Regions from separate parts of the Cellulosimicrobium sp. CpK407 genome, predicted to be linked through region 2. Evidence: riboswitches for the same ligand, from Rfam matches in the RefSeq annotation. Region 2 holds a riboswitch; each other region holds the start of a gene.
What was found. A riboswitch is a leader RNA that binds a small molecule or an ion and turns the genes downstream of it on or off. The one in region 2 is predicted to bind thiamine pyrophosphate.

Region 1 (7,200 bases), on a different contig from region 2:
CCGGTGACGGCCTTCGCCGCGAGCGCGAGGCGGTACGGGAGGTCGTCGGTGAGCGGCAGCTCCGCCTCGGTCGCCTCGCGCAGGCCGGTCTCGCGGGTCTTCTCGGCGGCGCGCAGCACGTCGTCCGGGAAGTCGTTGACGTTGTTCCACGCCCACATCCAGCTCCCGGGGCCGGGCGCGGCCGTGCCGAGGAACTGGAGCCGGCACGTCGTCGTCCCGCCGTCCGGTGCGGTGAAGGTGAACGTCCCCGTGGCCATCTCGGCGCCCCACGCGTCGTCGCCGTGGCGGTCGACGAGGTGGAGCTGGTGCTCGTGCGAGAGGAACGCGGCGTCGTCGACGAGCTCCTGGAGGGCCGGGGCGGTCTGCTCTGCCGTGCCGTGCGCGGTCTGCGGCTCCGTCATCCCTCGACGGTAGCGGCGCCCGCCGCGCCGCGCCGGGGCGCGACACGCGGTGCCGACCAGGAGCCGGCCAGGTGCGGGCCCCGTGCCGGCCGCGCGTCAGCCGGTGCGGCCGGCCCCGCGGGAGTCAGGCCGCGAGGAGCAGCACGTCGGCGGCGCGCACGGTCGCCCGCGCCGCGAGCGTCGTGCGCGCGACCGGGAGGTCGCGCACGGGTTCGCTGGCGGGTGCGGGGTCCCGCGGCGCGGAGAGCGCACCGCGCTCCCGGACGGAGGAGAGCACGCGCACGGGGGCGAGCGGGCGCAGCTCCTCCCCCGTGCGAGCCACGAGGTCCACGAGGCGCAGGCCGAGGGCGCCGCAGACGGCGGCCAGGACCTCGGACGACGCCTCCTTACGGCCGCGCTCCACCTCGGACAGGTAAGCGGTCGAGACCCGTGCGGCAGCCGCGACGTCGACGAGCGTCCGACCCTGCGCGAGCCGGGCCCGTCGGAGGATGCCGCCGATCACGTGGCGCAGGAGCGGTTCCGGCCGACCGCCCTCCCGGGACCGGGGGCTCGCCGGCACTCCGCCCGGCACTCCGCTCGGCCCTGCGTTCGGCACCGCGCTCGTCGCGTCCATGCGGTCACGCTACCCGCGCCCCGCCCGGGTGCCGAGGCACCCGGGCGAGGATCTGCTCCTGGCGTAAGGCCCGACGTCGGGCGCTCACCGGTCCGGGAGGGACGTCACCACCGCTCGAGCGACCACGCCATCTGCCAGAACCGGATCTCGTGGCGGCAGCTCAGCTCGAACGCGCGCTCCATGCGGGCGCGCTCCGCCTCGCCCGCGTCGGCGGCGAGCGCGTCGAGCCGCTCGCGCAGGTCGGCCAGGACCCCCTCGGTGCGCTCGGCGGCGTAGAACTCCCACCAGCCCGCGAGCGGGTGGTCGTCCCCGATCGCGCCGGGCGTCGTCTCGCGCTCGGCGAGCCAGAACCGCCGCGCCGACCAGATGTAGGTCCACGGGCACGGCAGGAGGGCGGCGAGCAGCACGCCGAGCGAGTCGCGGCCCGCGGCGAGCATGTGGTCGACGTACGCCTGCGCGCTCGGGGCGAGGCGGTTCGTCTGCGCGTCCTCGTAGGCCACGCCGAGGAAGTCGCACATCGCGTGGTGGGCGTGCGACTCGTCGTCGAGCAGGAACCCGGCCTTCTCGTGGAAGTACGCGGCCCACTCGCGGTCCGGCGCGAGCGCCATGCCGAGCCCGTAGCAGCGCAGGTACGCCGTGAGGTACTGGTGGTCCTGGCCGACGTAGTGCCGCACCGCGTCCGGCTCGACCGACCCGTCGCGCAGCCCGGCGAGGAACGGGTGGTCGTAGAACTCGTCGAAGAGGTGCGCGTACCGGCGCGCGAGGTCGACCGTGAAGCCGGTCTCCCCCGGCCGGACGAGCGCGGTCGGGTCGTCCGCGAGGACAGGGTTCAGGGTGATGGCAGCAGGCGTCGTCATGCCCACGTTCCTCCGCTCGTGCTAGCGAGATCAGGTTCGACGGGTCCGGGCGGCCGTACCGCTCGTCTCAGTCCCTCGGCCCGGTCGCCCGGGCGGGACGCCCCGCGTGGTTCGCGGCGACCCTAGCAAGGAAGCGCCCCGCGTGTCGGGACCGCCCGACGGCGTGGTGGAATATAGTTGTAGCGACAACAGTTGGAGCAGACATGACCACGAGCACCCCGGGCGCGCCGACCGACCGCCTCCTGTCCCCGTCCACGAGCATGGACGCCGTCACGCTGCGCGTCGGCGACCTCGAGCAGATGACGTCCTACTACACGGGCGCGTTCGCGCTGGCCCCGCTCGAGGAGCGCTCGCGCGGCACCGAGGTGCACCGCGTCCTCGGCCGCGGCACGACGCCCATGCTGCGCCTCGTGCACACGCCCGGTCTGCCCGCCGTCGACCGGCGTCAGGCCGGCCTGTTCCACACCGCGTTCCTGTTCGACGACGCCGCGAGCCTCGCCGCGACCGTCTACCGGGCCGCGCAGGACCGTCGCGGGGCGTTCGTCGGGTCGAGCGACCACCTCGTCAGCGAGGCGTTCTACTTCACCGACCCCGAGGGGAACGGGGTCGAGCTGTACACCGACCGCCCCCGCGAGACGTGGGTGCGCGAGCGCGGCCAGATCGTCATGGCGACCGAGTACCTGGACCCGAACGCGTACCTGCGCACGCACCTCGACCAGGAGACGTTCGACGCCGGGCCCGCGCTCGCCGGGCGGGTGGGGCACGTCCATCTCCAGGTCGGCGACATCGCGACCGCGCGCGACTTCTACGTCGACGCCGTCGGGTTCGAGGCCACGGTCACCGAGTACAGCGGCGCCCTGTTCGCGTCCGCCGGCGGGTACCACCACCACGTCGCGATGAACGTCTGGAACAGCGCCGGCGCCGGCCCGCGCGCCGCGAGCCTCGGGCTCGGCGACGTCGCGGTCACCGTCCCCGGTCGCGACGACCTCGACGCGCTCGTCGCCCGCCTGCGGGCCCGCGGCCTGCAGCACGCCGACGACGGCCGCTCCGTCGTCGTGCACGACCCGTGGGGCACGCGCGTCACGCTGGCCGTGCCCGGCACGACGACCGACGAGCTCCTGGCGCGATGAGCGCGGCCACCGCGCTCGTCGCCGTCCGCCCCGACCCGGGCCCGGCAGGACAGCCCGCCGCGGGGCCCGTCGTCGTGCTGCTGCACGGGTACGGCTCGCACGAGCACGACCTCGCGGGCCTCGGCCCGCACCTGGGCGCGCCGTGGGTCTCGCTGCGCGCCCCGCTCCCTCTCCCCCACGGCGGCTTCGCGTGGTTCCCGATCGTCACGCCGGGCGACCCCGACCCGGAGTCCGTGGCGCGCGCGACCGAGGCCGTCTGGGCGTGGGTCGACGCCGAGCTCGGCACCGACCGGCCGGTCGTCCCCGTCGGGTTCTCCCAGGGCGGGCTCATGGCGACCCAGCTCCTGCGCACGCGCCCCGAGCGCGTGGCGGCGACCGTCGTCCTCGGCGGGTTCGTCCAGGCCGCGGAGCAGCCCGCGGACGCCGCTCTCGCCGCGTCCCGGCCGCCCGTGTTCTGGGGCCGCGGGGCCGAGGACCGCGTCATCGCGCCGCACGCGATCGAGCGGACGACCGCGTGGTTGCCGGGCCGCACGACGCTCGTCGAGCGCGTCTACCCCGGCCTCGCGCACGGCATCGACGCGCGCGAGCTCGCCGACGTCCGCGCGTTCCTCGACGACGCCCTGGGGCGGACCGCCGCCTGACCGCAGGCGCGGGCGGCCGACCCGACGGCGGCGGCCCGGCCCGGCCCGGCCCGGCCCGGGGAGCGCACCCGACGCCGGGCGCGCACGATGGGAGCACCCACCCGTGCGCACCGAGGAGCCAGGCCGATGTTCCGCAGCCTCTTCCCGATCCTCTCCGTGGCCGACGTGGAGCGGTCGCTCGTCTTCTACCGCGACCTGCTGCGCGGGACCGTCGAGTACGCCTTCCCCGACGAGGGCGCGCCCGTGTACGTGAGCGTGCACGTCGGCGGCTCGCCGCTCGGGATCGGGCTCGACGACGGCACGATGCCCGCCGGCGTCGCGCGCACCGCGCTGTGGGTGTACGTCGACGACTGCGACCGGGCCGTCGAGCACCTCGCCGCGGCCGGAGTGCCGGTGCTCCAGCCGCCCACGGACCAGCCGTGGGGCGAGCGCGTCGCGCGCGTGCAGGACCCGGACGGCACCGTCGTGATCCTCGGCCAGGAGGCCGCGCCGCCGCCCGAGCCCGAGGGCCCGACCGGGCTCTCGTGACGTCGGTGCCCCCACCGGGACTCGAACCCGGAACACGCCGGGTTTAAGCCGGCCGCCTCTGCCAGTTGGGCCATGGGGGCGCGGCCCGAATCTACCGCGACCGCGGACCGAGCCGGGACGGTCGACGCCTGCCGAGGAGGCGCCGGACACGTCGGGACGCGACGAGGGGCGAGCCGCACCGGCGGCTCGCCCCTCGTCGTCGGGCACGGCTCCGGGGTCGCCCCCGGACGGCGGTCAGGACGCCTTGGCCGGGACCTTCTCGTCCGCGTCGGCGGAGACGCCCGCCTCGGCCGCGGCGGCCGAGCCCTGCGCGGTCTGCTTGACCGGCTCGCCGTCCTTCTTGGGCGGCACCGACGCGGCGCGGAACTCCGCGCGCGGGTCGTGCAGGGAGCCGAGCGACACGAGCTCGCGACCCAGGAGGAACTGCCCGATCCAGCCGATGAAGATGCGGATCTTGCGGTTGCCCGTCGGCATCGCCATGACGTGGTAGCTGCGGTGCATGAGCCACGCGAGCACGCCGCGCAGCTTGAACACGCCGAACAGCTCCGCGACGCCCTTGTACAGGCCGAGGGACGCGACCGTGCCGACGCTCTTGTGGCGGTACTCGACCGGCTTCTCGCTGTGCAGCTCGAGCGCGAGGTTGTCGGCCAGGCGCGTGGCCTCGCGGATCGCGTGCTGCGCGTTCGGGGGGCAGAACTTGCCCGGGTTGAGCACGTCCGGGACGGCGGCGCAGTCGCCCGCGGCCCACGCGTTCGGCACGACGTTGCCGTCGGCGTCGGCGACCTGGAGCGTCGGGAGCACCGTGACGCGGCCCATCTTGTCCACGGGGAGGTCGGACGCCTCCTTGATGACCGGGTTCGCCTTGACGCCCGCGGTCCACACGATCGTGTCGGAGTCGAACTCGACGCCCGTCGACGTGACGACGTGGCCGTCGACGCACGACGACAGGAACGTGTTGAGGTGGAACTCGATCCCGCGCTTCTTCAGCTCCTCGAGCGCATAGCCCGCCATGGGCTCGCTGAGCTCGGGCAGGATGCGCCCGGCGCCCTCGATCATGACGAAGCGGAGGTCCTTCTCCTCGATCGTCGCGTAGTTGCGGGTCGCGTAGCGCGCCATGTCCTCGATCTCGGCGATCGCCTCGACGCCCGCGAACCCGCCGCCCACGAACGTGAACGTCAGCATGCGGCGACGCAGCCCCTCGTCCCACGTGGACGACGCGACGTCCATGCGGTTGAGCACGTGGTTGCGGACCGCGATGGCCTCCTCCACGTTCTTGAAGCCGATCGCGTTCTCCGCGAGCCCGGGGATGGGGAGCGTGCGCGACACCGAGCCGAGGCCGACGATCAGATGGTCGTACGTGACCGAGTAGTCGTCGCCCTCCTCCGGGTGGATCGTCACGCGGCGCGCGGCGTGGTCGATCGAGACGACCTTGCCCTGGAGCACGTCGACGCCCTTGAGGGCGCGGCGGTGCGGCGCGACGACGTCGCGGCCGTCGATCGAGCCCGCGGCCGCCTCGGGGAGGAAGGGCGCGTACGTCATGTACGGGCGCGGGTCGACGACGACGATCGCCGCCTCGCGGCGACCGAGCTTCTTGCGCAGTCGGCGCGCGGCGTACAGACCCACGGAGCCGCCGCCGAGGACGACGACGCGGGGCACCTTGCGGGGCCGCGGCGAAGCGGTCTGGGCACGGCTGACCGAGGTCAGGTCATTCTGAGGCATGGTTCCAGAGTATTACCGGTTGCGGCACAGGCGAGCCGGAGCGTCCGTCAGACGGGCGTGACGCGCCCCACGCCCGCCCTGCGCACCGGGCAGACCCGACATTCCGCGCGGCACGGACGGCGCCGAACCCGGGGTCGCTCCCGACGGCGACCCCCGGCTGGGGAGCGATCCCGGGCTCGGCGCCTTTCCGTCAGCCGATCGCGCCGACGACGGGGGTCGGTCCCGTCGGTTGCGGCTGCGTGCCGCCCGCGGGCGGGGTCGGCGCGGGCTCGGGTGCCGTGCCCTCGGCCGGGTCCGTCGCGTCGCCGGACGGCGCGGGGTCGTCGGCGTCGCCGGCGCCCGGCTCGCCCGTGCCCGACGTCGCGTCGTCCGCCCCGACGCTGGAGGGCACCGCGGTGGGCGCCTTGAGGAACGGCCACGGCATCTCGCGCGTGCGCGTGCCCGTCGCCGGGACAGGGCGCCCGTCGCCGTCCGCGTACTCGACGTCCTCCTCCGCGACCGCGCGCAGCGGGTAGACGTTCCAGCGCTCGCGGCCGTCCGTCGAGAGCGTCGGCTGGAAGTACCACGCGCCCTCGACGTCCGGCACCGACCACGGGCCGTAGGCGCCCTCCTCGGTCACGGTGCGCACCTGGCGGCCGCGGTCGTCGAAGATCTGGACGTCGCGCACGGGGTCTCCCGCGGCGTCGTAGACGAACAGGTTGGAGACCTGCATCCCGTCGACCCACACGCCGTCGCCGCCCGGCCCCGAGGGGCCGCCGTAGGAGACGGGCTGCGTCCCGCCGCTCGCGTCGGCCCACCCCTGCTGGTAGCCGCTGTCCCACCCGGACACGGAGACCGAGGCGCTCGCCGCGGTGACGTAGAGCACGGTCGGGACCGCCGCGACGGCTGCCGCGACGGATAGCGGGCGCACGACCTTGGGCAGCCAGGTCGTGGGCAGCCAGCGACCCCGACCCCACTGGACGCTCACCACCACGGCGGCGAGCAGCACGACCCGTGCGGAGAGGTCCCGCGGCAGGACCGCGACCTGGTAGCCGCCGAGCAGCGCGAGCAGGAGCGTCGCCACGACCCAGCCGCGCAGGATCCACCACGCGGGCGTCAGGGTCCGCAGGAACTCCATGACGGAGGCCCACTGGGGCGTCGAGGTGACGGGCCGCCACAGGGAGCGCCACCCGGACGACAGGATCCCGCCGAGCACGAGCAACCGCCCGCGCAGCCCGATGCGGGGGCGGCGCGCGCCGCCCGGCGCGGCGACCGGCGGGAGCCCCGCCGCGGCGCGCAGCTCGGCGGCGTACTCGGCGGGCGGGCCGAAGA
Region 2 (7,200 bases):
GAGCGCGACCCGCTGGCGCTCGCCCCCGCTGAGGGTCGCGACGGCGCGCCGCTCGTACCCGGCCAGCCCGACGACGTCGAGCAGCTCGGTCACGCGCGCGTCGCGCGCGGCGCGCGGCAGCCCTGTGATCCCGTAGGCGACGTTGCCCGCGACGTCGCGGTGCGGGAAGAGCTGGCCCTCCTGGAACATGAGCCCGAACCCGCGCCGGTGCACGGGGACTCCCGTGAGGTCGCGGCCGTCCCACGCCACGGAGCCCGCGGCGACCGGCTCGAGCCCCGCGGCGGCGCGCAGCAGGCTCGACTTGCCGCACCCGCTCGGCCCGAGCAGGGCGAGCACCTCGCCGGGCGCGACGTCGAGCGTGACGCCCGCGACCGCCGTCGTGCCGGGGTCCGTGCCCGCTCCCCCGGCGCCGCGCCCGCCGTACCGCACGACGACGTCGCGCACCGCGAGCCCGGCGGCCTCCCCGGTGCCGGGGCCGCCGCGCGACGGCTCCGGCGTGCCCGCGCGCGCGGGGGCGGGGTCGGTCTGCACCATCAGAACTCTCCTCCGGGTCGGTCGCCGCGCAACCGCTCGGCGAGCAGCATGACGGTCGCGGTGAGCAGCGCGAGCACGACGCTCGCCGCGAGCGCCATGCCGTAGTTCTCGGCCCCCGGACGCCCGATGAGCCGGAAGATCACGACCGGCAGGGTCGCGCTGTCCGGGCGGGCGAGGAACGACGTCGCGCCGAACTCCCCGAGCGAGACGGCGAACGCGAACCCGACCGCGAGGCCGAGGGAGCGGGCGGCGATCGGGCCGTCGACCGTGCGGAACACGCGGCCGGGCGCGGCGCCGAGGGTCGCGGCGGCCTCGCGCAGGCGCGGGTCGATGGCGCGCAGCGTCGGCAGGACCGTGCGCACGACGAGCGGGATCGCGACCACCGCCTGCGCGATCGGCACGAGCAGCCCCGACGTGCGCAGGTCGACGTCGAGGCCGAGCGGCCGGTCGAGCGTGAGGAGGAACCCGAAGCCGACCGTCACGGCGGAGACCCCGAGCGGGAGCATGAACACCGAGTCGAGCACCGAGATCGCGCGCCGCCCGCCGCGCGAGCGCGGGCGCCGGGACACGACGAGCGCCACGAGACCCCCGATCACGACGGCGAGCACGGTCGCGAGCGCGGCGGTGCGCAGCGAGTTGCCCGCCGCCTCCCACACGGTGACGGACAGCGCGTTGCGCCCGCCCGTGGTGCCGAGGTTCGCGTAGTTGTCGAGGCCCCAGCCGCCGCCCGGGACGCGGAACGAGCGCACGACGAGCGTGCCGAGCGGCAGGCCGACGAGCACGACGACCACGGCCGCGGTGAGCGCCGCGGGGGCGAGGTCGCCGGTCGGGCGGCCGTCGCGCCACAGCCGCAGCGGGTGCGCGGACGACGCGGAGGACGAGAGGTTCAGGGCCCGCTCGCGCCGCGCGCGCGTGCGGTTCGCGACGGTGAGCGCGGCCGCGACGACGACGAGCTGCACGACCGACAGCACCGCCGCGGTGCGCAGGTCGAGGAACTGGGTGGTCTGGATCCAGATCTCCGTCTCGATCGTCCCGTAGCGGATGCCGCCGAGCACGAGCACGACGCCGAACGCCGTCGCGCAGAAGAGGAAGACGATCGACGCGGCGCTCGCGATCGCGGGAGTCAGCGCCGGGAGGGTCACGGTGCGGAACGCGCGCCACGGCGTCGCGCCGAGCGCCCGGGCGGCCTGCTCGGCGCGCGGGTCGAGGTGCTCCCACAGCCCGCCGACCGTGCGCACGACGACCGAGTAGTTGAAGAACACGAGCGCGACGACGATCGCCGCGAACGTCTCGTCGAGCCGCAGGAACCCGAGCGGGCCGCCCTGCACGAGCAGCGACCGGAACGCGACGCCGACGACGACGGTCGGGAGCACGAACGGCACCGTGACGAGCGCGCGCACGACCCGCCGCCCGGGGAACCGGCACCGGTACAGCACGTACGCGCCGGGCACGCCGAGCAGCACCGAGAACGTCGTGCCGAGCACCGCCTGCCAGAGCGTGAGGCCGAGGATCCGCCACGTCCGCGGCTGCGAGAACACCTCCGCGAACCCCGAGAGGTCGAGGCCGCCGTCGTCCCCGACGAACCCGCGCGCCACGAGCGTGACGACCGGCCACGCGAAGAACACCCCGAGGAACGCGAGCGGCACCGCCGCCGCCAGACCCCACAGCACCGCGCGTCCGACGCCGCCCCGCCAGACCGCCCGACCCCTCACCACGGCTCTACCTCGCGCGACCACGGCTCTACCTCGGCAGACCGGGGCTCTACCTCGCGAGGTAGAGGCGTGGTCACGCAGCGCGCACCGGGCGTCAGTCGACGACCGTGGCCGTCCATGCCTTGATCCACTCGTCGCGGTGCGCCGAGACGTCGGCGGGCGCGACCTCGAAGGGCTCGTCGGCGAGCGGGGCGAACTCGGCCCAGCCGTCGGGGAGCGCGACGGAGTCGTCGGCGGGGTACATGTACATCTGCTCCGGGACGTCGGCCTGGAACGCCTCGCTCACGAGGAAGTCGACGAGCTGCTGCGCGCCCTCGGGGTTCTTCGCGTTCGCGAGCACGCCCGTGTACTCGACCTGGCGGAAGCACGTGTCGAGCAGCGCGCCGGTCGTGGACGCGGAGCCGTCCTCGGTGAGCGTGAACGCGGGCGACGTCGAGTACGACAGCACGAGCGGGCGCGGCCCGGCGCCCTCGGAGCCGGAGAAGTCGACGTAATACGCGTCGGACCACCCGTCGACGACCTTGACGCCGTTGTCCCGGAGGTCGGCCCAGTAGTCCTCGTAGCCGTCCTCGCCGAACGCGCCGATCGTCGCGAGGAGGAACGCGAGACCGGGCGACGACGTCGCCGGGTTGGTCACGACGAGGAGGTCCTCGTACTCCGGCTTCGCGAGGTCCTCGAGCGAGACGGGCTCCGGGATCCCGGCGTCGGCGAACCACGCGTGGTCGACGTTGACGCACACGTCGCCGAGGTCGACCGCCGTGAGCTCGTCGCCGTCGCCGACGGCGTACGAGGCCGCCGAGTCGGACAGGCCCTCCGGCGTGTAGGGCGCGAGGACGCCCTCGTCGATCGCCCGCGAGGCGAACGTGTTGTCGATCCCGAACACGACGTCGCCCAGCGGCGAGTCCTTGGTGAGGATCAGCTGGTTGACGAGCGCGCCGCCGTCGCCGGGGGCGACCTGCTCGACGGTGAGCCCGCTCTCCTCCTCGAACGCGGCGAGCACCTCGTCGCTCACGGCGAAGGAGTCGTGGGTGACCAGGGTGACCGTGCCCCCGGTGCCCGACGACGTGTCGTCGCCCCCGGAGCCTGAGGTCGCGTCCTCGCCGCCACTGCACGCGGCGAGGGCGAGGAGGGCGAGGGTCGTGCCCGCGCCCGTGACGAGGGCGCTCCGGCGGGTACGGGCGGTCGTGCGCTGCATGTGTCCTCCCAGGACGTTCAGGAGGGGTCCACCGGCTCGCGCGACCGTGCCCCGCGAGCGCGGGCGACCGCACGAGCAGGTGATCGAGATTCCCGACTTCCTCCACCGGTGCTAACCGGATCAGGTTCGAGGGTCTGCGGTGGTCCGCACTCTCAGCTCCTCCAGGAGCTCCCCTGTCGTTCCCGTCGAGCCTACACCGGGCCGCGCCTGGGGAATCCCCCTGAGAGAACCCTGAGCGCGGCCCCGCGGCGACCAGGGAGGGGTTCCGGGCCGGTCCCCGATGCCCCGGGGCGCACCGCCGCGGGAGGGTCGAGACGACCGGACCGGGACACCCGGCCGACGACGCAGGAGGGGAAGGACCGATGAGCAGCAGACCTGGGACGACGGGTGCGACGACGACCGTCGCGACGTCCACCGAGAACGCCGAGAACGCCGAGAGCGCTGCGGGAGACGCCGGGACGACGCCGGAGCGGCCCGTGATCGCCACCGCGCGGGGGCTCGTGAAGACCTACGGGCGCGGCGAGGCGACGGTCCGCGCCCTGGACGGCGTCGACGTCGACCTCGAACGGGGACGCCTGACCGCGATCATGGGCCCGTCCGGGTCGGGCAAGTCGACCCTCATGCACTGCCTCGCCGGGCTGGACTCCCCCACGGCGGGGACCGTCGTCGTGGACGGCGAGACGGTCTCGGCGATGAGCGAGCGGCGCCTGACGCGGCTGCGGCGCACACGCATCGGGTTCGTCTTCCAGTCGTTCAACCTCGTGCCGACGCTCACGGCGGAGGAGAACATCGTGCTCCCGCTCGCCGTCGCGCGCCGGCCCGTGGACCGGGAGTGGTTCGACCGCGTGGTCGACGCCGTCGGCCTGCGCCCGCGGCTCGGGCACCGCCCGGCGGAGCTCTCGGGCGGGCAGCAGCAGCGCGTCGCGTGCGCGCGGGCGCTCGTGTCCCGGCCGGCGGTCGTGTTCGCGGACGAGCCGACCGGCAACCTCGACTCGCGCGCCGCCGCGGAGGTGCTCGGCTTCCTGCGCGCCTCGGTGGACGACCTCGGCCAGTCCGTCGCCATGGTCACGCACGACCCGACGGCGGCGTCGTACGCGCACCGCGTGCTGTTCCTCGCGGACGGGCGCCTCGTGACCGAGCTGCGCGACCCGACGCCGCAGGCCGTCCTCGACACGCTCGGTTCCCTCACGCCGGGGGCGTCGGCGGGCGCACACGCCGCACCGGTCACCCACGAACCGGCGGCCGTCCGATGATGGGCCGGATCGCGCTGCGCGGCGTGCGGGCGCACGGCGCGCAGCTCGTGCTGTCCGTGCTCGCGGTGACGATCGGCGTCGCGTTCGTCACGGGCACGTTCGCGCTGCGCGCGATGCTCGCGTCGACGTTCGACGGCATCGTCGCGTCGTCGATCCAGGCCGACGCGTACGTGCGCGGCGCCGCCACCGCCGGGTCCGCGCTCGAGTCGTCGTCCGCGCAGCTCGGTGGCGCACGGAGCCTCGTCCCGGCCGACCTGGCCGGCACGCTCGACGAGCGCGACGACGTCGACCTCGCGCTCGCGGAGGTGAGCGGCCCCGCCGTCCTGGTGGGCGCCGACGGCACCGCGGTGCTGAGCACCCAGGCGCCGAGCATGGCGGTCGGGTACGACCCGCGCGACCGCGGGCCGCGCGTGGTCGACGGCCGGGCGCCGGAGAACGGCGGCGAGGTCGCGCTCGAGTCCGCGACGCTCGAGGCGTCGGGGCTCGCCGTGGGCGACACGACCGACGTCGTGCTCGGGGACGCGGTGCGCCCGGTGCGCGTGGTCGGCGAGCTCTCGCTGTCCGCGCCCATGGCGGGCGCGACGATCGTCCTGCTCGACGCGGCGACCGCGGCCGCGACGTACGCGCCGGACGGCATGGTGCCGTCGATCGCCCTGCACGCCGCCGACGGCGTCTCGCCCGAGGCGCTGCGCGACGCCGTCGCGACGTCGCTGCCCGACGGCGCCGAGGCCGTGACGGGCGCGGAGCTGCGCGACGAGACGAGCAGCGCCGTCGCCGACCAGCTCGGCTTCGTCTCGACGTTCCTGCTCGTGTTCGCCGGGCTCGCGCTGTTCGTCGGCACGTTCATCATCACCAACACGTTCGCGATGCACGTGCGCCGCCGCACGCGCGAGCTCGCGCTCCTGCGCGCCGTCGGGGTGTCGCCCGGGCAGGTGTTCGCCTCGGTGCTGGGGCAGGCCGCGGTCGTCGGGGTCGTCGGCGCGGTGCTGGGCGTCGCGGCCGGGTTCGGGCTCGCCGAGCTCGCGCGGGCCGGGCTCGGCGCGGTGGGCATGGAGCTCGCCGGCTCGCTGCCCGTGACGACGGCCGGGATCGTGGTCCCGCTCGTCGTCGGTGTCGTGGTCTCGGTCGTGGCGGCAGCCCTGCCCGCGCGCCACGCGGCGCTCGTCCGGCCCGTCGAGGCGATGCGGGCCGACGTCGTGCGGCCAGCCGGCCCGGGCGTCGCCCGGGTGGTTGCGGGGACGCTGACCCTGCTCGCCGGCACCGGTCTCGTGGTGGGCGCAGCGGTGGTCGGGAGCGGCGGCGCGCCGCTCCTCGGGCTCGGCGCCGTCGGGGTGATCGCGGGCGTGCTGCTGCTCTCCCCGCTCGCGGTCGGTCCCGTGCTCGGAGTCCTCGCCGCGCCGTTCGTCGCGCTGGTCCGGCCGCTCGGCGGGCTCGCGCGCGGCAACGTGACGCGCCAGCCGCGGCGCACGGCCGCGACCGCAGGGGCGCTCGTCGTGGGGATGGCGCTCGTGTCGACGACGTCCGTCCTCGCGCTCTCGGCACGCGAGTCCGTGACCGGCATCGTCGACGAGGAGACGGCCGCCGACCTCGTCGTCCGGTCCGCGACCCCGTACCTGCCCGAGGGCGTCGCGACCGACGTGCGCGCCGTGCCCGGCGTCGCGTCCGTCGACCTCACGACGTACGGGCAGGTCGTCGTCGACGGCGAGCCGCAGCTCGTCGTCGGGTTCCCCGCCGAGGGCTTCGGCCGCTCGGTCCGCACGACGGCCGTCGAGGGCGACCTCGACGCGTACGCGCGCGGCGAGGCGGCCGTCATGGCGGACGCGCTCGACGAGCACGGCTGGGCGCTCGGCGACGTCGTGACGATCGCCGACCCCACCCGGCCCGACCTCCCGGCGCACGACGTCCGCATCGGCGCCGTGATCGACTCCCACGCGTTCTCGGTCGACATGCTCCTGCCGCCGGACGTCGCCTCGGCCGTCGGCGCGACGACCCCCGAGATGCTGTTCCTCGACGTCGAGCCGGGCGCCGACCTCGCGGCCGTGCGGGGCGCGGTGACCGAGGCCGTCGCGCCCTACGTCGTCGCGAGCGTGCTCGACGCCGACGAGTTCGCCGGGGAGGTCGCGTCCCAGGTCGAGTCGATCCTCGCGATCGTCTACGCGCTGCTCGGCCTGTCCGTGCTCGTCGCGGTGCTCGGGATCGTCAACACGCTCGCCCTGTCCGTCGTCGAGCGGACGCGCGAGATCGGGCTCCTGCGCGCCGTCGGGCTGGGGCGCGCCCAGCTCGCCACGACGATCGTCGTCGAGTCCGTGCTGGTCGCGGTCTTCGGGACGGCGGTCGGGCTGGTCGTGGGGACCGGCCTGGCCGCCGCGCTCCCGTCCGTCCTCGCGGACGAGGGCTTCACGACCCTCGCCGTGCCGTGGGCCCAGCTCGGGGCGATGCTCGCGCTCGCCGCCGTCGTCGGGGTCGTCGCGGCGGTCTGGCCCGCGACGCGCGCGGCCCGGCTGCC
Region 3 (7,200 bases), on a different contig from region 2:
AGGCGCTCGGCGCGCTGCGCGACATCGGCGTGCCCGAGGTCCGCGTCCTGGTCAACAACCGCCGGGTCGCCGAGGGCTTCTACCGCGGTCTCGGGATCGACGCCGTGGACGAGGTCCTGCGCCAGATCGACAAGCTCGACAAGATCGGGCCGGAGAAGGTCGCGGGGCTCCTCGTCGCCGAGGCGGGCACCACCCCGGAGCAGGCCGAGGCGTGCCTCGCGCTCGCGGCGATCAGCGGGAGCGACACGGGCGTCGTCGACCGCGTGCGGGCGCTCGCGGCCGAGCACGGCGTGGTGAGCGATCTGCTCGAGACGGGTCTCGGCGAGCTCGGCGCGCTGGTCGAGGCGGCGAGCGTGCGCGCCCCGGGCGTCGTCGTCGCCGACCTCAAGATCGCGCGCGGGCTCGACTACTACACGGGCTCGGTCTACGAGACCGTGCTCGTCGGTCACGAGCAGCTCGGGTCCATCTGCTCGGGCGGCCGGTACGACACGCTCGCGTCCGACGGCGCGAACACCTACCCCGGGGTCGGCCTGTCGATCGGCGTGTCCCGCCTCGTGTCGCGCCTGCTCTCGGCGGGCCTGGTCCGGGCGACGCGCTCCGTGCCGAGCGCCGTCGTCGTCGCGGTGACGAGCGAGGAGACGCGCGGCGCGTCCGACGCCATCGCGACCGCGCTGCGGTCGCGGGGCGTCCCGGTCGAGGTCGCGCCCGCCGCCGCCAAGTTCGGCAAGCAGATCCGCTACGCCGACCGGCGCGGGATCCCGTTCGTCTGGTTCCCGGGGCGCGTCGAGGAGGACGGGACGCGCTCGTCCGACCAGGTCAAGGACATCCGTTCGGGCGAGCAGGTGGACGCCGACGCCGCGACGTGGGCGCCGCCCGCCGAGGACCTGCACCCGCGGGTGGTGCCGGCGGGCGATTGACGGACCGACCGGACGGCGTGCGGGGCGAGGGGAGGCGCGACGACGTGGCGGACGCGGTCGAGCTCGCCCTGCCGTTCGAGGGCACGTGGCTCGTGCAGAACAGCCCGGCGCGGCGCGTCCCGAGCCACGGGACGCACCTGTTCGCCACGACCTACGCGATCGACTTCGTCGCGGTCCGCGGCCGCCGCACCGCGGACGTGCGCGACTGGCGCACCGCGCTCGGCACCGAGCCGCCTGAACGGTTCCTCGGCTTCGGCCTGCCCGTCCTCGCGCCCGGCGCGGGCACGGTCGTCGCGGCGCACGACGGCGAGCGCGACCACGAGGCCCGGCGCTCGCCGCTCGCGCTGCTCGGGTACGCGCTCACGCAGGCGTCCCGGGCGCGTGCCGGCGGCGCGGCGCTCGCGGGCAACCACGTGGTGCTCGCGCTCGACGTCCCGGGCGTGTTCGTGGTCCTGGCCCACCTGCGTCGCGGGTCGGTCGAGGTGCGCCCCGGGCAGCGGGTGGGGCCGGGCGACGTGGTGGGTCGGTGCGGGAACTCGGGGAACTCGACGCAGCCGCACGTGCACGTGCAGGCCATGGACGGGCCCGACGCGCACGTCGCGCGCGGCGTGCCGCTCGCGTTCCGCTCCTATCGCGAGCACGGGCGTGACGGCGGCGTCCGTGCGGTCGCGCTCGGGGTCCCGGGCGAGGGGACGGTCGTCGAGCCCGCGTGAGGCTGCTCGCCCGTTGGCCGGTCGATCGGTCGGCCGGGTTCGCCCGGGAGCGTCGGCGGCGGTGTCGCCTCAGGCAGTGAGCGCGCCGATCCCGGTCACCCACCCCCCGAGGACGCCCGCCGCGACCACCGCGCCGGCGACGGCCAGGACGGCGCCTGCCGCGACGACGTCGGGCACGCCGAGCGGGACGGGCCGTGAGGACGTCCGGGGTCCGGAACCCAGCCCGCGCGACTCGAGCGCGACCGTGAGCCGCTCGGACCGGCGCACCGCGCCGACGAGGAGCGCGAAGGCGGCCGCACCGAGCGACCGCGGCGACCGAGGGAGCGTGCCCCGGCGCCGCCGGGGGTCGCGGACCGCCTGGGCGCAGCGGATCGTGTGCCACGCGTCGGGGAGCTCGACGAGGAGCCGGTGCGCGGCGAGCACCGCGAACGTCCAGGTCGCGGGCAGGCGCGCGTGCTGGTGCAGGCTCGTCATGAGGCGGACGGGGTCGGTCGTGAGGACGAGCGCGAGGGACAGCGCGCCGACGAGCAGGGTGCGCAGCGCGAGCGCCGCGCCGATCGTCAGCCCGTCCGCGCCGACGGTGAGCGGACCCAGCGGGACGGCGTCGCCCCCGGGCCGGGTGGCGACGTTGACGACCAGGAGGCTCGTCGCGAACACCGCGAACGGGACGTGGGCGAGCGCGAGGGTCCGCACGGGGACGCGTCCGAGCGTCAGCAGCGCGGTGACGGTGAGCACCCAGCCGATCGTCGGGGTCACCGGGTCGGTGACGAGGAGCGCGGCCGTCGAGACGACGAGCACCGTCGCGAGCTTGACCGTCGGGTTCCAGCGTTCGAGCGCGGTCGGGCGGGGGCCGGTCACGGGGCGACCTCCGCGGCGACCGCGGCCGTGGGCGCGAGTCTCGCCGTCCCGGGATCGGCGCCCGGCACGACGTCGTGCCGGGCGTCGAACGCCGCGTCGAGCGCGCGGACGAGCGCCCCCGGGTCGACGCCGCGACCGCGGCCTACGCGCGCCCACCAGTCGAGCAGCGGGGGTCGGCGCAGGCCCGCCAGCGCGCACAGCGCGTCGTCGGCGAGGACCGCCGACGGCTCCGCGACCGTGGCGAGCGTGCCGTCCACGACCACGGCGACCCGGTCGGCGAGCGCCGCGACGAGCGAGAGGTCGTGCGAGACGACGACCACGGCGCCGCCCGCGTCGGCGCGCCCCCGCAGCACGTGGGCGACCGTGGCGGCCTGGGCCCGGTCCAGCCCGAACGTGGGCTCGTCGGCGAGGAGGACCGGCGGGTCCAGGACGGTCGCGGTCGCCAGGGACAGGCGCCGCTGCTCGCCGCCCGAGAGCCGGTACGGGTTCGCGTCGGCGAGGTGCGCGAGCCCGAACGCGGCGAGGGTCCGGGCCACGCGCGCCTCGACGTCGTCGACGCGGGCGAGCCGGGCCGACCAGGCGACCTCCTCGCGCACCGTGCGGGCGACGAGCTGGTGCTCGGGGTCCTGGAACACCATCGCGACGGGCTCGCCCGTCGCGGTCGCCACCTCGCCCGTGGTGCGCTCGAGCCCGGCCAGGCCGCGCAGGAGCGTCGACTTGCCGCCCCCGTTGGGACCGACGACGGCGAGCACCTCGCCCGCGCGGACGTCGAGGTCCACGTCGCGCACGACGGCCGGGCCGCCGTGCCGGGACCGCCCCGCGCGGAGTCCACCCCGGTGGACGGCGAGGCCACGGGCCCGGAGCGCCACGGGGCGCGCCGCGCCGGCCGGGGTCGCGGCCGGGTCCGTGGTCGTGGGGCGCGCGGGCGAGGACCGCGCGAGGTCGACCAGCCAGTCGTCGGTCTCGGGAGAGCCGAGCGGCCCCGGGGCGCCCGCCTGCTCGAGGCGGACGGCGAGGGGTAGCCAGCACCCCAGCCCGGAGAGGTCGTGCGCGTGCTCGCGCAGGACGCGGTCGGTGGGGCCGTGCGCGACGACCCTGCCGTCGCGCCCGAGGACCAGGGTCGCGTCCGGCAGCGTGCCCAGGTCGTCCAGGCGGTGCTCGACGAGCACGACCGAGCGGTGCCGCCGCGCGGCGTCGTCGCCGCCGTCGGGTCCGGGGCGGCGCGCGAGGCCGGCGACGAGGGCCCCGACGTCGTGGGCGGCGGCGGGGTCCAGCAGCGCGGTGGGCTCGTCGAGGACGAGGAGCTCCGGCTCGGCGACGAGCGCCGCGGCGACCGCGACGCGCTGCGCCTCGCCGCCCGACAGCGCGTGGGTCGCGCGGTCGTGCAGGTGCGCGGCGCCGACGGCGGCGAGCGCCGCGGTCGCGCGGGCGTCCGTGGTGCGGGGGTCGGCGCCACGGTTCTCGAGCGCGAACCGCAGCTCCTCGTCCACGCGCGCCAGGCAGAGCTGGTCGCCGGGCCGCTGCTGGACGAGGCCCACGCGGGCGGCGAGCACGGGCGGCGGCACCTCGCGCGGGTCGGCGCCGGTCACGCGGAGGCCGCCCAGGACGACGCCCGGGAGGGTGTGCGGGACGACGCCGACCAGCGCGCGCAGGAGGGTCGACTTCCCGCACCCGGACGGGCCGAGGACCAGCAGGCTCGTCCCGGCCGGGACGGTGACGTCGACGCCGTCGAGCACCCGGGTGCCGTGGTGCCCGAGGTGCACGGTCACGTCGGCGGCGGTGACAGCGTCGCGCGCGTGCGCGGTCACGTCAGCCACGTGCGCGGTCGCCTCACCCACGGCGGGCCGCGCCGATCGCGAACGCGTCGAGGGCGCCCGTGCGGGCGAGGGCGTCGCCGAGGAGGCGGGCCGCGAGGCCGCACAGCACAACGCACGACACGACCTGGATCCCGAGCCGGAGCATCGCGTAGTCCTGACCGATCCAGCCGAAGCGCACGGCGTTGAAGGCGAACGTGACGAGGGCCGCGCTCACGCCCGACGCGACGAAGACCCACCATCCGAACCGGCGGTAGCGCGTGAGCGCGAACGGCAGCTCGGCGCCGACGCCCTGGACCAGGCCCACGACGAGCAGCAGCGGCCCCGCGGGGGACGCGAGGAAGACGACCTCGACGAGCGCGGCGAGGGTCTCGGCAAGGATGCCGACCCCCGGCTTGCGCACGATGTACGTGGCGAGCGGGCCGACGACGATCCACGCGCCCGCGAGGACGTTCGCGGCGAGGTCCGCGAGGGGGCCCATCGCGAGCTGGAGCGGGGCCCAGAGCTGGACGAACGCCCAGTACACGAACCCGAAGACGACGCCGAGGACGGCGACGAGCACCGTCTCGTGGAGCGTCAGCCCGCGGCGCCGTGCGGGGCGCCCGGTCGGGCGGACCGCGAGACCGGGCACCCCGCCGGCCGACCGGTCGGCCGGCACGCCGGCCGATCCGGTGGGCGGCTGGTCGGTGGGTGCGGCGGCGGTCGGGGTCGCCTGCTGCGGGGTGGTGCGGGGCTCGGCCATGCGGGTTCCCTCCGTCGGGCCCCCGGGGCGAGGGGTGCACGACGGCGCGCCACCGCCGGGCCCGGCGCGCCCGGCCGCGTGCGGGGCGCACGGGCACGAGCGCGCAGGGGACGGTGACGTCGGCCCTGCTCCCTTCGCTGGTACGAACCAGATCAGGTTCCACGGGTCTGCAGGTGGGACGGGTGTCCGGCCTGCACTCTCAGCGCTCGTGCGCTCCCCGGGGGCGTTCGGCCCGACCCTAGGCCCTCGGGGCCACGCGGACAATCCCGGCGTCTCAGCCCGCGGGACGGGCCCTGGGCCGCCCGTGCACCGGCCCTGCGCAGGGTGCGGGTCGCCGCTGACGCGGAGCAGGCGTCCCCCGGGGAGGACCGCGGGGCTTGACCTGGAGATCGAACACCTGTTCGAATGTGCGGGTGAGGTGGGACGGACAAGCGCTCGGCGCGGACGACGGCGCTCTCCCGGGGCTGGAGCGGGCGGGCCTCGTGCGCAGCGTGCGCACGCCCGACTTCGCGGGCATCACGTTCCACGAGGTGACGGCCAAGAGCGCGCTGTCGAAGGTCCCGGCGATGTCGCGCATGCCGTTCCGCTGGACGGTCAACCCGTACCGCGGGTGCAGCCACGCCTGCTCCTACTGCCTCGCGCCGTCCACCCCGGTGCTGCTCGCCGACGGCACGCAGCGACCGATCGGCGAGCTGCGGGTCGGCGACGAGATCGTGGGGACCGCGCCGCACGGCGCCTACCGGCGCTACGTGCGCACGCGCGTGCTCGACCGCTGGACCACCCGCAAGCGCGCGTACCGCGTGACCCTCGCGGACGGCACGCGCCTCGTCGCGAGCGGTGACCACCGGTTCCTCACCGAACGGGGCTGGCGCCATGTCGTCGGCGGGGCCGGGCGCCGCGCCCACCTGGCGCTGGGCGACGTCCTCGTCGGCCCGGGGGCGGCTGCGCTCGCGGGCGGCCGGGTCGCGCTCGAGGGCCGGGACGTCACGGGCGACGAGGCGCTGCGCGTCGACTCGCTCGAGGCGCTCGACGGGCCGGGGGAGGAGACCGAGCTCGTCGACATCACCACCGGGACGCGGGACTTCGTCGCCGCCGGGGTCGTGAGCCACAACTGCTTCGCCCGGCCCACCCACCAGTACCTCGACCTCGACGCGGGCGACGACTTCGACCGCGAGGTCGTGGTCAAGGTGAACGTCGACGAGGTGCTGCGCGCCGAGCTCGCCCGCGCGTCGTGGGGTCGCGAGCCCGTCGCGCTCGGCACGAACACGGACCCCTACCAGCGGGCCGAGGGGCGCTACCGCCTCATGCCGGGCATCATCGACGCGCTCGCGGGCTCCGGCACGCCCCTATCGGTCCTCACCAAGGGCACGCTCCTGCGCCGCGACCTGCCGCTCCTCGCCGACGCCGCCTCGCGCGTCGAGGTCGGGATCGGCGTCTCGCTCGCGCTGCTGGACCCGACGCTCCAGGCGAGCGTCGAACCCGGCACGCCCTCGCCGCGCGCCCGCCTCGACCTGATCCGCGCGGTCCGCGAGGCGGGCCTGCCGTGCGGCGTCATGGTCGCGCCCGTGCTGCCGTGGCTCACCGACTCCACGCACGCGCTGACAGACCTGCTCGACGCCGTGAAGGACGCCGGGGCCACGGGGGTCACCGTGCTGCCGCTGCACCTCAAGCCCGGGACGCGCGAGTGGTACCTCGGTTGGCTCGCGCGCGAGCACCCGCAGCTCGTCCCCGGCTACGAGCGGGTCTACGCCCGTGGCGCGTACGCCTCGAAGGCGTACCGCTCGTGGCTGTGGGACCGCGTGCGCCCGATGCTCGAGGCGCGCGGCTTCGCGGTGTCCGGCCACCGCGGTCCCGCGGGCGTCGAGGGGCGGTACCGCCGGGGCGAGCTCGGCGGTCTCGGGGACGGTCACCGCGACCCGGGGCCGCCGGCGGACGGCGCCTACCCGAGGGGGAGCCTCGCCGGGTCGCCTCAGGAATCCGACCGGCGTGGCCACGGCGGCGCGCTCGCGGGCATGCCGGTGGACGGCGGGGGTCTGGACGTCGTCGGCGGGGGAGTGGAGCAGGTCCTGTTCTGACCTGGTGGCACCGTCCGGGCGACACCGCGACCGCGACGCCGGCGCGCGTCCGACGGCCGGGTCAGGAGGGCTGGTCGCGGT
Region 4 (7,200 bases), on a different contig from region 2:
CATGCGGACCGGGTCGGCGGCGCGCGTGACGGCGGTCGCGAGCAGGACGCCGGCGCACCCGAGCTCCATGGCCTGCGCGGCGTCGGACGCCGTGCCGATCCCCGCGTCGAGGATCACGGGCACGCGCGCGGCGGCGGCGATCGCCTCGATGTTGCGGGGGTTGAGGATGCCGAGGCCGGTGCCGATCGGCGCGCCGAGCGGCATGACGGCGGCGCACCCGACGTCCTCGAGCCGGCGCGCGAGGATCGGGTCGTCGTTCGTGTAGGGCAGCACGACGAACCCGTCGCGCACGAGCTGCTCGGCCGCCTCGACGAGGCCGACGGGGTCGGGCAGGAGCGTGACGTCGTCGGCGATCACCTCGAGCTTGACCCACTCGGTGCCGCACGCCTCGCGCGCGAGGTGCGCGGTGAGCACGGCCTCGCGCACCGAGAAGCACCCGGCCGTGTTGGGCAGCGCCCGGATGCCGAGGCGCGCGAGGAGCGCCCAGATCCCGGCGTCGGGGGAGGCCACGCCACCGGCGCGCACGGCGACGCGGCGCATCGCGACGGTCGTCAGTGCGGTGCCCGAGGCGACGAGCGCGTCCTCGAGCGTGAGCAGGTTCGCCGCCCCGCCGGTGCCCATGACGAGGCGGGACCCGATCGTCGTGCCGGCGACGACGAGCGGGTCGCCGCCGTTCGACGGTCGGTGCGCGGGCGCGGGGGACATGTCGGTCGTGGTCACGGGTCCTCCTCAGCCGCCCTGGACGGCGGTCACGATCTCGATGCGGTCACCCGGCGCGACGACGGTCGTCGCCCACGAGCCGCGCGGCACGACGGCGTCGTCCACCGCGACGGCGACACCCTGCGGCGTCCCGTCGGCGACGTACGCGGGCACGAGCGCCGCGACGAGCTGCTCGAGGTGCACGGGGGCGTCGAGCGGGTACGGCTCGCCGTTGACGAGCGCGGTCGGAGCAGGTCGGGTCACGGAGATCACCTCGGTGTCGTCAGGGAGAACGCGGCGGACCGGACGGTGCCGAACCCGGGGTCGCTCCCCAGGTCGGGCCCGCCGTGGGGAGCGACCCCGGGTTCGGCGAAGCGGTCGGTGCGGGTAGGGGCGAGGGCGGCCGCGACGGTGGGCGGGAGCGCGGCACCCGTGAGCCCGGCCATCACCGCGTCGGCGGTGAGCGGCGCGAGCAGGATGCCGTTGCGGCCGTGCCCCGTCGCGAGGTGCAGCCCCGGGACGGCGGTCGGGCCGACGAGCGGCAGGTTGTCCGGCGTCGCGGGGCGCGCCCGGGGCGTCACGTCGACGAGCGCGGCCTCGTCGATCCCGGGCAGCAGGGCGCGCGCGTCGCGCAGCAGGGCGAAGACGCCGCCCGCGGTCGCGCGGCGGTCGTCGGGGTTCTCCTCGGTGGTCGCGCCGACGACGACCTCCCGGTGACCCGCGACGCCGCGACCCTGCCCGTCCGGGACCGGGTCGCGCGGCACGACGTACACGGGTCGCCCCTGCACGACCCCGCGCACCACGTGCTCCAGCGCGAGGTCCGGCCCGGCGTCGAGCCTCAACGTCTGCCCCTTGACCGGCCGGGTCGGCACGACGACGCCCGGCACGTCCGCGAGGAGCGCCCCGGACTCCCAGCCCGCCGCGACGACGACCGCACCCGCCGCGTGGAGCCGGCCCGCGTCGTCGTGCACGCCTACGACCCGCCCGGCCCGGCCGAGCGCGAGCCGCGTCGCGGACGCCCGCACGACGACGGCGCCCACCGCGGATCCGGTGCCCGACCCCGCGAGCGTCCCCGGCCCGGTGCCCGCTCCGGTGCCGCCACCGACCAGGCCGCGCAGCCCGCCGAGCAGGGCGGCGTGCACCGCGCGCGGGTCGACCGCGTGGTCGTCCGGCGCCCAGGCGGCGCCCGCGACCCGCGGGCCGAGATACGGCTCGCGCCGACGGGCGTCGGCGACGGTGAGCTCGCGCGAGGCGAGGCCGTGCTCCGCGTGGAGGGCGAGGACACGACGGAGCAGCGCGAGGTCGTCGGCGTCGTAGGCGAGCGTGAGGGTGCCCGCGGTCCGCAGACCGACGTCGGCCCCGGTCGCGGCGCGCAGGTCGGCGGCGAACCCCGGCCACGCCGTGGCGGCGGCGAGGTGCAGGCGCAGTGCCGCGTCCTCGCCGAAGTCGGCCTCCGTGACGGGGGCGAGCATCCCGGCCGCGGCGTGCGTCGCGCCGTCGCCCGGCGCCGGGTCCAGCACCGTGACCGACAGACCGGCGCGCGCGGCGCGCCACGCCACGGCGAGCCCCACGATCCCGCCGCCCACGACGACGACGTCGCGCGCGCCGTCGGGCACGGCAGGGCCGGCTCCCGGCGGGCGGGGCCCGGGACGGACAGGGGTGTGCATGCGCGCTCCCTTCGCTGGCATGACCCAGATCAGGTTCGACGGTCGGCTCCGACGCCCTCTCAGCCCCGTGCGGGGCTCCCGTGCTGTCGGCCACAGTACCCGCGTGCGGGAGCGGGCGCGGCTAGGCTCCGGCGGGTGAGCACCGAGACCTTCGCCACGCCCGCGAACCGCGCCGTGCCGGCTGCGGACGACGCGCGGGCCCGGCTCGCCGACGCACGCCTCTACCTGTGCTCCGACGCGCGCGAGGAGCGCGGCGACCTCGAGGACTTCCTGCGGGCGGCGCTCGCGGGCGGGGTCGACGTCGTCCAGCTCCGCGACAAGACGCTCGACGCGGCGCGCGAGCTCGAGCTCCAGGAGCTCGTCGCACGGGTCGCGACGGAGCACGGCGCCCTGTGGGCCGTGAACGACCGGGCCGACGTGGCGGCGCTCACCGGTGCACCCGTCGTCCACATGGGTCAGGGCGACCTGCCGGTCTCCGCGGTGCGATCCCTGCTCGGGGCCGCGCCGGTGCTCGGCCGGTCCACCCACTCGGCCGACCAGGCGGCCGCGGCCGAGGCCGACCCGGACGTCGACTACTTCTGCGTAGGCCCCCTCTGGGCGACGCCGACGAAGCCGGGGCGCGTCGCGGTCGGGCTCGACCTGCTGCGCGACGTCGCCGCGACCCGGCCCACGACGCCCTGGTTCGCGATCGGCGGGATCGACGCGGAGCGGCTGGACGCGGTCCTCGACGCCGGGGCGACCCGCGTCGTCGTCGTGCGGGCGATCACGCAGGCGCCAGACCCGGAGGCCGCCGCCCGGGCGCTGCGCGGGCGGGTCGCCGAGCGAGCGGCCGAGCGCGCCGCCGAACCCACCGGCGCCTGAGACGCGGGACGGGACCGCGCCGCGCGGCGACTATCCTGGAGCCGTGACGTCACCCGCCACCGCTCCCGACACCCCCACCACCGCCGAGGTCGCCGCGACCCCGCGCCCCGTGCTCGTCGTCGACTTCGGCGCCCAGTACGCGCAGCTCATCGCGCGCCGCGTGCGCGAGGCCAAGGTTTACTCCGAGATCGTGCCGCACACCTTCACGGTCGAGCAGATGCTCGCGAAGGACCCGGTGGCGATCATCCTCTCCGGCGGGCCGTCGTCGGTGTACGCGACCGGCGCGCCGTTCGTCGACCCGGCGCTGTTCGAGGCCGGCGTGCCCGTCATGGGCATCTGCTACGGCTTCCAGGCCATGGCCAAGGCGCTCGGCGGCGAGGTCGCCCAGACGGGCCTGCGCGAGTACGGCGGCACCGAGGTCGAGGTGTGCGCCGCGGGCGTCCTGCTCGACGGCACGCCGGAGCACCAGACCACGTGGATGAGCCACGGCGACGCGGTGCACCGCGCGCCCGAGGGCTTCGAGGTCCTCGCGACGTCGTCGGGCTCGCCGGTCGCCGCGTTCGAGGACCGCGAGCGTCGCCTCTACGGCGTGCAGTGGCACCCCGAGGTCAAGCACTCCGCGCACGGCCAGACCGTGCTGGAGCACTTCCTGTACGACGGCGCCGGGCTGGCCCCGGACTGGACGCCCGGCAACGTCATCGCGGACCAGGTCGCGGCGATCCGCGCCCAGGTCGGCGACGCGCGCGTCATCTGCGCGCTCTCGGGCGGCGTCGACTCCGCCGTCGCCGCGGCGCTCGTGCAGCGCGCGGTGGGCGACCAGCTCACGTGCGTGCACGTCGACCACGGGCTGATGCGCGCGGGCGAGGTCGAGCAGATCGAGCGCGACTTCGTCGCGGCGACGGGCGTCAACCTCGTGATCCGCGACGAGAAGGAGCGGTTCCTCACCGCGCTCGCCGGGCACAGCGACCCGGAGACCAAGCGCAAGATCATCGGCCGCGAGTTCATCCGCGTGTTCGAGGACGCCGCGCGCCAGATCGTCGAGGACGCGGGCGAGCACGGCGCCGAGGTGAAGTTCCTCGTGCAGGGCACGCTCTACCCGGACGTCGTCGAGTCCGGCGGCGGCGAGGGCGCGGCGAACATCAAGAGCCACCACAACGTCGGCGGCCTGCCCGACGACCTCCAGTTCTCGCTCGTCGAGCCGCTGCGGACGCTGTTCAAGGACGAGGTCCGCGCGGTCGGCCGCGAGCTCGGCGTCCCCGAGGAGATCGTCGCCCGTCAGCCGTTCCCCGGTCCCGGCCTCGGCATCCGCATCGTCGGCGAGGTCACGGCGGACCGGCTCGAGACGCTGCGCGCGGCCGACGCGATCGCGCGCGAGGAGCTGACGAAGGCGGGACTCGACGACGAGATCTGGCAGTGCCCCGTCGTGCTGCTCGCCGACGTCCGCTCGGTCGGCGTCCAGGGCGACGGCCGCACCTACGGCCACCCGATCGTGCTGCGCCCCGTCTCGTCCGAGGACGCGATGACGGCCGACTGGACGCGCCTGCCCTACGACGTGCTGTCCGTCATCTCGACGCGCATCACCAACGAGGTCTCCGAGGTCAACCGCGTCGTGCTCGACGTGACGAGCAAGCCCCCGGGCACCATCGAGTGGGAGTGACCCCCTAGCGGGACGGACGGGCCCGACGATCCACGGCGATCGTCGCGGCCCGTTCGTATGCCCGCTCGATGTCGGCGAGGACGCGCGGCCAGCCCGCCGACGACGGCACGTCGCGGTTGTGCGCGACGATCCGGTCGAGCAGGTCGTCCTCGGTCGCGAGCCGCACGAGCGCGTCGGCGAGCCCGGCGTCGTCGTCCGCGAGGAGCGCGTCGACGCCGTCGGTGAGGCGCTCCGCGACGCCCGACTGCGAGCGGGTGAGCACCGCCAGCCCGGCGGCCTGGCCCTCGAGCGCGGCGATGCCGAACGCCTCCTCGATGGCGGGCGCGGCGAACACGTCGGCCCGTGCGTAGAGGCGCTTGAGCCCGGTCGCGTCGAGGCGGCCGGGCAGCGACACGACCGACCCCAGCCCGTGCTCCGTGACGAAGCGCCGCGCGTCGGCCAGCTCCGGTCCGTCCCCGGCGAGCGTCACGTGGAGCGCCCCCTCGGGGAGGCGCCCGACGGCGTCGCGTACGACCTCCAGGAACGGCAGCACGCGCTTGCGCGGGGCGAACCGCGTCGCGGCGACGACGTGGACGGCCGCGCCCTCCATGCGGTCGGCGCGCTCGGTGCGCGGGACGCGCCACGCGTCGAGGTCGAGGCCGTTGTGCAGGACCACGACCTCGCCGTGGTCGCCGACGATACGGCGCAGGGGAGCGGCGGTCAGCTCGCTCACCGCCGACCACAGGACGGGCCAGCTCGACCAGCGTGTGACGCGGTCGAGCGCGGCGAACGCCTTCTCGGCCCCGCCCCACACGCTGTGCACGGTGAGCACGGCGGGCAGCCCGGCGCGCACGACCGTGCGCAGCGACGCCTGCGTCGAGGGGGTGAGGACGCCCATGTGCAGGTGCACGACGTCGGGCCGGTCCGCGCCCAGGATCCGCGCCACGTGGTGCGGCGCGCGCGGGTGGACGGGGTAGCCGCCCGGCACGCGCGCCGCGAGCCGGTGCACCGTGACGTCGCCGTCCCGCTCGGTCGACACGCCGTGCGCGCCGGGGCGCGCCGGCGTGGTGCACACGACCGCGACGTCGTGGCCGACCGCCGCCTGCTGCTGCGCGAGCCGCGCGACCTGGGTCTCGATCCCGCCGAGCAGGGGGAGGTAGCAGTCGGTCAGGTGGGTGATGCGCACGGTCGGCATCCTCCCATCCCGGCGCGGCGCTGAGGTGCGCGTTCGCCGCGCGGGGGACCGCCGTCGTCGCTACCGTGGGTCCCGTATGGGTGGTTCGACCGCCCTGCGGCGGACCCGCGCCCGCGGGTCGCGGACCGCGGTGCGGCAGCAGGTGGGTCCTGACGAAGGGGAGAACGCGCCATGTCGAGCACCGTCACCGTCACGCCGGCCAAGGGGGCCCGAGGCATCGGCCTCGTGTCGATCATCGCCGGCATCGTCCTCCTCCTCGCGGGCATCGGCACCTGGATCGTGGTGGCGAACCAGCTGTCCGCCGAGGAGATCACCGTCTCGGACGACGCGTCGTTCCTGGCGGGCCGCCACGTCAACGGGCCGCTCACCGCGTACGCGCAGGCCGAGGTCATCAACAAGCACGCGCTCGAGGCGAGCGGCGGCCAGACGTACGCCGAGCTCGACCAGGACGACCCCACGCGGCAGACGGTCATGACGGCGTCGTTCCTCCGGGCGTCGCTCTTCACGTCCGTCGTCGCGTTCGGGGTGTGCCTGCTCGTCATGGGGCTCGGCATCCTGTTCATCCTCGTCGGGATCGCGCTCCGGCGGCTCGCGGGCGGCCCCAGCGTCGCGGTCGAGACGCCGGGGGCGTACACGTCGTCGGGCGACCTGTCGGACGCGGGACGCCACGCCGCCCCCGCGCACGCGGAGCCCGCGCCGACCGCCCCGCCCGTCCGTCCGGAGCCGACTCGTCCCGTCGAGGCGCCGGGCCGCACGTCCGCGCTCTCGACGCCCGGCGCCGAGGCCCGCGCGGCCGCGACCCCGGTCGAGCCGACCGGCGCACCGGGCACGGGGACGCCGTCCGCCCCCGGCGCGTCGCCCGCCGCCTCACCGGACACGACGCCGCCCGCGACCGGACCCACGGGCACCTCGCCCGAGCGCCGGGGTGACGAGCCCACCCCCTGATCGTCCCGGCCGTCCGTCCGGACGCCGAGGACCCGTTCCCACCGGGTCGCACCGGGGAGAGCGTGCGGGGCGGCGTCGCTCGGACACGGCGAGGGGCCGTGGCACACGTGCCACGGCCCCTCGGTGTCTCCCGCCCGGGTGCGTCCCTGGTCGCCGGGTCCGCGCGCGACGGGTCCGGGCTCAGCCGCGCCGGCGCC

Region 1: it holds a riboswitch for thiamine pyrophosphate, as region 2 does, so the genes downstream of both, ABWU78_RS15960 (TenA family protein) here and ABWU78_RS13360 (thiamine ABC transporter substrate-binding protein) in region 2, are expected to answer to the same signal.
Region 3: it holds a riboswitch for thiamine pyrophosphate, as region 2 does, so the genes downstream of both, ABWU78_RS01930 (ECF transporter S component) here and ABWU78_RS13360 (thiamine ABC transporter substrate-binding protein) in region 2, are expected to answer to the same signal.
Region 4: it holds a riboswitch for thiamine pyrophosphate, as region 2 does, so the genes downstream of both, ABWU78_RS12350 (FAD-dependent oxidoreductase) here and ABWU78_RS13360 (thiamine ABC transporter substrate-binding protein) in region 2, are expected to answer to the same signal.

The regions. Positions count from the first base shown of each region.
Region 1 covers NZ_JBGNYC010000041.1:29,873-37,072, reverse strand. Annotated here, with positions in the region: gene ABWU78_RS15970 (DUF6882 domain-containing protein) at 1-401, opposite strand, end outside; gene ABWU78_RS15965 (helix-turn-helix domain-containing protein) at 526-1,014, opposite strand; gene ABWU78_RS15960 (TenA family protein) at 1,119-1,871, opposite strand; TPP riboswitch at 1,862-1,986, opposite strand; gene ABWU78_RS15955 (VOC family protein) at 2,075-3,001, shown strand; gene ABWU78_RS15950 (alpha/beta hydrolase) at 2,998-3,642, shown strand; gene ABWU78_RS15945 (VOC family protein) at 3,769-4,170, shown strand; tRNA gene ABWU78_RS15940 (tRNA-Leu) at 4,177-4,250, opposite strand; gene ABWU78_RS15935 (NAD(P)/FAD-dependent oxidoreductase) at 4,405-5,889, opposite strand; gene ABWU78_RS15930 (hypothetical protein) at 6,080-7,200, opposite strand, start outside.
Region 2 covers NZ_JBGNYC010000029.1:22,520-29,719, reverse strand. Annotated here, with positions in the region: gene ABWU78_RS13370 (ABC transporter ATP-binding protein) at 1-534, opposite strand, end outside; gene ABWU78_RS13365 (ABC transporter permease) at 534-2,249, opposite strand; gene ABWU78_RS13360 (thiamine ABC transporter substrate-binding protein) at 2,341-3,441, opposite strand; TPP riboswitch at 3,522-3,626, opposite strand; gene ABWU78_RS13355 (ABC transporter ATP-binding protein) at 3,804-4,694, shown strand; gene ABWU78_RS13350 (ABC transporter permease) at 4,694-7,200, shown strand, end outside.
Region 3 covers NZ_JBGNYC010000002.1:172,641-179,840, reverse strand. Annotated here, with positions in the region: gene hisS (histidine--tRNA ligase) at 1-917, shown strand, start outside; gene ABWU78_RS01945 (M23 family metallopeptidase) at 962-1,630, shown strand; gene ABWU78_RS01940 (energy-coupling factor transporter transmembrane component T family protein) at 1,700-2,488, opposite strand; gene ABWU78_RS01935 (ABC transporter ATP-binding protein) at 2,485-4,305, opposite strand; gene ABWU78_RS01930 (ECF transporter S component) at 4,319-5,044, opposite strand; TPP riboswitch at 5,155-5,274, opposite strand; gene ABWU78_RS01925 (Rv2578c family radical SAM protein) at 5,458-7,119, shown strand; gene ABWU78_RS01920 (DUF1330 domain-containing protein) at 7,181-7,200, opposite strand, start outside.
Region 4 covers NZ_JBGNYC010000025.1:29,007-36,206, forward strand. Annotated here, with positions in the region: gene ABWU78_RS12340 (thiazole synthase) at 1-705, opposite strand, end outside; gene thiS (sulfur carrier protein ThiS) at 730-963, opposite strand; gene ABWU78_RS12350 (FAD-dependent oxidoreductase) at 969-2,366, opposite strand; TPP riboswitch at 2,371-2,450, opposite strand; gene thiE (thiamine phosphate synthase) at 2,502-3,227, shown strand; gene guaA (glutamine-hydrolyzing GMP synthase) at 3,271-4,884, shown strand; gene ABWU78_RS12365 (glycosyltransferase family 4 protein) at 4,889-6,049, opposite strand; gene ABWU78_RS12370 (hypothetical protein) at 6,230-7,003, shown strand; gene ABWU78_RS12375 (hypothetical protein) at 7,184-7,200, opposite strand, start outside.